DNA from 2 places in the Pseudoalteromonas sp. ABE4_541 genome. Region 2 is predicted to be linked to the other one. Evidence: predicted binding sites of a transcription regulator. Region 2 holds the regulator's gene; the other holds the start of a gene.
The links. Region 2 encodes FliA, which starts transcription of late flagellar genes. Its sites were predicted from a motif close to CTAAAGNTNNNNNNNNNNNNGCCGATA; they were not measured.

Region 1 (3,423 bases), on a different contig from region 2:
GGTATGAATTTGATCTCGACGACCTGTGAGTATTTTATGTGGATAGGCTTGATGGCCCACGTCCCAAAGTAGTCTGTCCTCAGGTGTGTTATACACATAATGTAATGCAACCGTCAGCTCAACGGTACCTAAACCTGATGCAAAATGGCCACTACTTTGTGACACTGAATTTAATAAGTAATCTCGTAGTTCATCACTGAATGCTGTTAGTTTATGCTGCGGTAACTGTCGCAGCTGCTGTGGTTCATCTGCCAAAGCTAATAAAGGGTATTTGCTACTATCCAATTTCATGGTTTCGATTATGTGTCCTACGCAAACTTCGCACAATTATATACAAAGGATACGGTTAATTTTATTTATTTATACAAATTAGCCATTAATTTGTCATGAACAGCGGTTATTTGAGCTATTTTAATGCTTTCGCTCAATGATGTAGTGCGCCAAGTTTGCTAATACATCTGTGTTTTCTTCAATATCGTCCAATGCGTCAATTGCATTTTTAATTAATGCCGCAGCTTTACTTTTCGCCCCAGTTAGTCCCAATAAGGCGGGATAAGTTGATTTGTTGTTTTCAACATCTGAACCTTGAGGTTTACCTAAGGCTTGGGTATCCCCTTCAATATCTAAAATATCATCTTGTACTTGAAATGCTAGGCCAATGTTGCTCGCGTAAAGCTGTAATGCCGAATGAGTTTTATCGCAAATATTTGTCGCACATAAAGCGCCCAGTTCGATAGCTGCGCTTAGTAATGCGCCAGTTTTCATTCGATGAATGCGTTCCAACTCAGGTATTGAAATTACCTTATCGGTTCCTGCTAAATCGAGCGCTTGACCTCCAACCATGCCCTGCAAACCCGATGCTCGGGCAAGTACATTTATCATTTTTAGCTGTTGCTGGGCAGGTACACTAAAGTTGTGTCCACTTAATAGTTCAAACGCGAGTGTTTGCAGCGCATCTCCCGCTAAGATTGCTTGCGCTTCGTCGAAGGCAATATGGCACGTGGGTTTGCCTCGGCGTAAGTCGTCATCATCCATTGCGGGCAAATCATCATGCACCAGCGAGTAGCTGTGTATACACTCAATCGCGGCGGCGGCTACGTCGAGATCGGCTTGAGCTGCCCCAAGTATTTCTCCAGTTGCATAAACTAGAAAGGGTCTAAGGCGCTTACCGCCGTTGCTGATACTGTAGTAAGTCGCTTGTTTTATGGTCTGCTCGGTATCAATGGGAGCGTCGAAGTAATTGGTTATAAAACCTTCAACACGTTCTTGTGCGCGCTTTAATTGAGTTTTTAAATCCACGATCTATTCCGAATCACCTTGAAAGGGCACTGCTGCACTGTGAGCGTCATTTGCCATGAGGATGGACACTTTTTGTTCGGCTTGTTGCAATTTTTTATTCGACGCATTTGCTAATGCGATACCGCGCTCAAACTGTTTCAAAGATTGATCTAAGCTAAGTGAACCTTGCTCCATAGAGTGAACGATTTCTTCGAGTTCACCCATCGCTTCTTCAAAGCTTAGATTATCTGGTTTTTTTGCCGCCATGATGATGTCTCGTTACCTGATAAACTAGTCATTAAGTAAAATTTAGAGGGCAATTTTAGGGGGATTGCAGCGCTAGGTCAAAGTTTGTGAGTGTATTTTACGGTATGTTTGCTATCAAGAGAGCTCAAATGCACATGATTGAAGCTCGCATTTTCGACGCTTTTTAATATAATTGACTTAAGATATTCAGTAGCTTGCCGATAATGAAATGTCCTATGAAGGCATTGTATTCTGTTTAATGAAGAGTGGCATGTATCTTGATTGAATAATGAACGATGAACACCTAGGCAATAAATAGAACGATAGATAGAACTCTCTGGAGGGTATGTGGATTTAGCAACCGTTATTGGGATCCTGGGCGCGATTGGCCTGATTGTGATGTCCATGTTCATGAGTAGTGACGGTGAAATCGTCATGTTCGCGGACGCGGCGTCAGGTGTTATCGTGTTTGGTGGTTCGTTGTTTATAGTGTTGGCTAACTTTTCCATGCCGAAGTTTTTTGCAATTGGCAAAGTGGTAGGCAAGGCGTTTATGTTTAAAATTGAAACGCCCGAAGAGTTAATTGAAAAAGCAGTTGAGCTAGCTGATTCTGCTAGAAAGGGCGGTTTTTTGGCGTTGGAAGAAGCTGAAATACCCAATAGTTTTATGCGTAAGGGCGTGGATATGCTGGTCGATGGTCATGATGCAGATGTGGTCCGAGCAACCTTGCAAAAAGACATTTCTTTGACTACCAATCGACATGAAATGGGTTCATCCCTATTTAAGACTTTAGGCGATATTGCTCCTGCGATGGGGATGATTGGTACATTAATTGGTTTGGTTGCCATGCTATCAAACATGGATGACCCAAAAGCAATCGGTCCTGCAATGGCTGTCGCCCTCTTAACTACATTATATGGCGCTTTCTTAGCCAATGTGGTGGCAATTCCAATCCAAGCAAAGCTAGAGCTGAGAAAAGATGAAGAAGAACTTAATCAGCGCCTTATCCTTGATGCTATTTTGGGGATTCAGGATGGTCAGAACCCAAAAGTAATCGAAGGTATTCTTAAAAATTATCTGCCTGAATCTAAACGTGCGCACGAAAAAGAGGAATAGGCAGTATGTCAGATGAACAAGAATGCAAATGTCCACCTCCAGGGTTACCTGCTTGGATGGGGACGTTTGCTGATCTCATGTCGCTGCTTATGTGCTTTTTTGTACTGTTGTTGGCTTTCTCAGAGATGGATGTACTGAAGTTTAAGCAAATTGCGGGCTCGATGAAGTTTGCGTTTGGTGTGCAAAATAAAATTGAAGTTAAAGATATCCCCAAAGGTACTAGTGTAATTGCAATGGAGTTTACTCCGGGTAAACCTGAACCGACTCCAATTGAGACAATTCAACAACAAACGGTGGAAATGACCCAGCAAATGTTGGAATTTCAGGCCGGTGAAGAAAGCTCGGCGGGTGGTCGTCAAGAGCAACGTGGTAATAAGCGTGGTGGTGAGTCACAAAGTACCTCACAAGATCAGGCGATGACACAAGCTATTTCCGCCGCTGAGCAAGAGCAAGTGAATGAGCTGGTTAAAAAGATAGCCCAGCAATTAGAAAAGCAGATCATGGATGGTGCCATTGAACTTGAGTCATTAGGGCAGCAGATCATTATTCGCATCCAAGAAAATGGTGCTTTTCCTTCTGGTAGTGCATTTTTACAACCGAAATTTCAGCCCATTATTTTGGAAATAGCTGATTTGCTTAAGGATGTCCCAGGGGAAATTACGGTTTCTGGTCATACCGACGATTACCAAGTGAGTAATGAGCTATATAGTAACAACTGGGATTTGTCTGCGACGCGCGCTGTTGCCGTGGCCAGTGAGATGGTTAAAGCGCCAGGTTTTGATA
Region 2 (3,423 bases):
CTTGATAATCTTGAGCCATTAACACATTGGTCATTAAACTTTGTAGTTCATCAGTTCTAGTTTGCGACCCTTGCATAAACTTATCTAAATCGTGACATAGTGACTTGAATTCACCTAATTGAATGTCACGTCGCATCAAGCGATCCCACGTCGGTTTAATATCAGACAAATCATCAGCCAATTGTTGGGCAAGCGGCAAACTTGCCTCAACTGCATCCATGGTTTTATTAGCTGCATTCTCTGTCATTTCCATGACGTAATTTAAACGTTGCTTAGCATCAGGAATGGCTTCAGTCGTCAGATCGGCAAGACGCGTGTCGAGTTCAAAGTTTTTCAAAGACTCATGCAGTTGGCGAGTTAACTTACCCACCTCTGCAAACAACTCAGACTGCTCTTTATTGGCAGCTTCCAAAATTAATTGATCTGCTTTTTCTTGTTCACCTTGTTCCAAATATGCAACAAGCTGTTTTGCCTGCTCAAGGCTGATCTGAGGCACAGAAGGCGTTGACATTAGCCTCTCCTTCTTATTTCTTAGCCTAAACGTTCAAACACTTTTTCTAACTTGGTTTTTAGTGTTCCTGCCGTAAACGGCTTAACAATATAACCATTAACGCCTGCTTGGGCTGCTGCTACGATTTGTTCTTTCTTTGCTTCAGCAGTTACCATCAACACTGGGATATGCTTAAGGTTATCATCCGCTCTAATTGCGCGGAGTAAATCAATCCCTTGCATACCAGGCATATTCCAATCTGTTACTACAAAATCAAACTCTTGATTCTGTAGCATTGGAAGCGCAGTACTGCCATCATCAGCTTCTTGTACATTGGTAAAGCCTAAATCTCTAAGCAGGTTTTTGATTATTCTCCTCATTGTAGAAAAATCATCAACCACGAGAATTTTCATGTTTTTATCCAAAACATCCTCCAGTGAGGTTTGAACCTATTATTTTTACTCTAATTGACCCAGTCATTGATTTTGGCCCTTAGCCTTATCATTGCCTGCCCATGAATTTGGCTAACACGAGATTCACTTACATCTAGTATCTGGCCGATTTCTTTTAAATTCATTTCATCATTGTAATACAGTGATAAAACTAAAGCGTCTCTTTCAGGTAAGGACTTAATCGCTGCGACCAACGACTCGTTAAAGCGTTCATTTTTAACATTATTAAATGGTTTGTCTAGCGATAAATCATCGCCCGATGGTGAAATAACATCTTCATCAACGCCTAAGTCCTCGATACCTATCACTTTACTGCTATTAACATCATTAAGAATATGATGGTACTCATCTAGCGTAATATCAAGTTTTTCAGCTATTTCAGTATCTTTTGGCTCTCGATTGAGAATTGATTCAAGCTCGGCAATGGCTTCTGCAACCATTCGGCTTTTACGGTGAACAGAACGAGGAGCCCAATCACCTCTGCGAATTTCATCGAGCATTGCGCCACGAATGCGAATACCCGCAAAAGTTTCAAAGCTTGCCCCTTTAGAAGCATCAAAGTTTTTCGATGCTTCAATTAGGCCAATCATGCCAGACTGCACCAAATCATCTAATTGAATATTCGCTGGTAAACGCGCCAATAAATGACATGCGACTTTTTTCACTAGTGGCGCATGACGTTCAACCACTTTGTGTATGTTTTCAGACGTCTGATACCCCATCGCTCTACTCACCGATGATGCCATAGTTACCCGTTGACAAGTTGTTCAATAAAAAACTCTAAATGACCAGAAGGTTGGTGTGGAATTGGCCACTTCACAGCCTTGCTAGCAAGTCCCCTAAACGCAACTGCTGCTGGTGAGTTTGGAAAAAGCTCAACGATGGTTTTTTGACGCCTTGATGATTTACGCATATTTTCATCGAACGGAATAGTTGCGACTAATTCAAGCGCCACATCTAAAAACCTGTCAGTTACTTTTGACAGTTTAGCAAATAATTCTTGGCCTTCGCGCAAACTACGCACCATGTTGGCAACAATCTTGAATTTATATACACCATGTTCACGACTTAATACTTTGATAAGTGCGTAGGCATCAGTAATAGAAGTTGGTTCATCACATACTACAACGACTACGTCTTGAGCCGCTCGCGAGAAGCTCAGAACCATGTCAGAGATGCCCGCAGCGGTATCAACAATTAATATATCAAATTCGGTATTCAGTTCACTAAAAGCACGGATCAGTCCGGCATGTTCAGCTGGTGTGAGCTCTACCATGCTTTGCGAACCTGATGTCGCTGGCACAATTTTTATTCCAGCTGGCCCTTCTACGAGTATTTCGTCGAGCTCACATTCTCCTGAAAGCACATGAGAAAGGTTTTTCTCTACTCTTAAGCCTAACATAACATCACAGTTAGCCAGACCTAAGTCAGCGTCTAATACTAAGACGCGATTTCCTTGCTGGCCTAACGCAATTGCGGTGTTTAACGAGACATTTGTTTTGCCTACACCACCCTTACCACCGGTTACAGCGATAACTTTAACACCGTGATTATTATTTTGACTCATTTTACGCAGGCCACTTGCTTGATCTAAAACTGTGTTAATCATACATTCCTACTGTCTGAGACGCTACTGCTACAGGTCTCGAATGTTGTGCTTTTATTCTTTTTAAATACAATTGCTCAGCCTTTTTGACTAGCTTTTGAGCATTCGCCACACGAATATCCTCAGGAACTCGCTGACCATTGGTAAGATACCCTATTGGCAAACGATTTTGAATCGCTATGCTAATAATCTCGCCTAAACTTAGACATTCATCAAGTTTGGTGAAAATACAGCCACTTAAGTTTACTTTTTGGAAATGGCGAACCGTTTCCTGCAACACATGCATTTGCGATGTGGCACTTAATACTAAATAGCTGCGAATATCCACACGAGTGCTACGCATTAATGTATTTAACTGTTCAGTTAAACGCAAATCTCGTTGGCTCATTCCTGCGGTATCTATTAATACTAGTCTTTTATTTCTTAAGTGATACAAAACTTCTGCAAGTTCATTCGCATCTTTTACCTGTTTAACAGGACAGCCAATAATTCGACCATAAGTAGACAATTGCTCATATGCACCGATGCGATAAGTATCTGTTGTGATCAATGCAACTTTATCAGCACCGTACTTTTGCGCACCGAGTGCAGCAAGCTTTGCAACTGTCGTCGTTTTTCCTACACCAGTAGGACCAACGAAAGCGTAGACACCACCTTGACGAAGAATATCATTATTAGTGGTATGCATTTGGTTTACAACCATATTCAGCAACGCGCTCCATGCTTCCTTACGTGATACATCATCTGGAATAAAACACGCCATTTGCTCAGCGACATCAGCATCAATACCCATACCTTGCAAACGATCAATTAAACAAGCACGCGTTGGATCTCGGCGAGCCATTTCTTGTTTCATCAACCCTGACACTTGATGT

Region 1: pomA (flagellar motor protein PomA) is a predicted target of FliA. The motif match lies at 1,722-1,748, and genes of this name have one in related genera.

The regions. Positions count from the first base shown of each region.
Region 1 covers NZ_JBSVEM010000002.1:30,277-33,699, reverse strand. The annotation lists gene dxs (1-deoxy-D-xylulose-5-phosphate synthase) at 1-291, opposite strand, end outside; gene ispA ((2E,6E)-farnesyl diphosphate synthase) at 412-1,299, opposite strand; gene ACW689_RS02815 (exodeoxyribonuclease VII small subunit) at 1,303-1,545, opposite strand; gene pomA (flagellar motor protein PomA) at 1,873-2,640, shown strand; gene ACW689_RS02805 (flagellar motor protein MotB) at 2,646-3,423, shown strand, end outside.
Region 2 covers NZ_JBSVEM010000001.1:249,032-252,454, reverse strand. The annotation lists gene ACW689_RS01225 (protein phosphatase CheZ) at 1-511, opposite strand, end outside; gene cheY (chemotaxis response regulator CheY) at 532-915, opposite strand; gene ACW689_RS01215 (RNA polymerase sigma factor FliA) at 954-1,688, opposite strand; gene ACW689_RS01210 (MinD/ParA family ATP-binding protein) at 1,691-2,551, opposite strand; gene flhF (flagellar biosynthesis protein FlhF) at 2,544-3,423, opposite strand, start outside.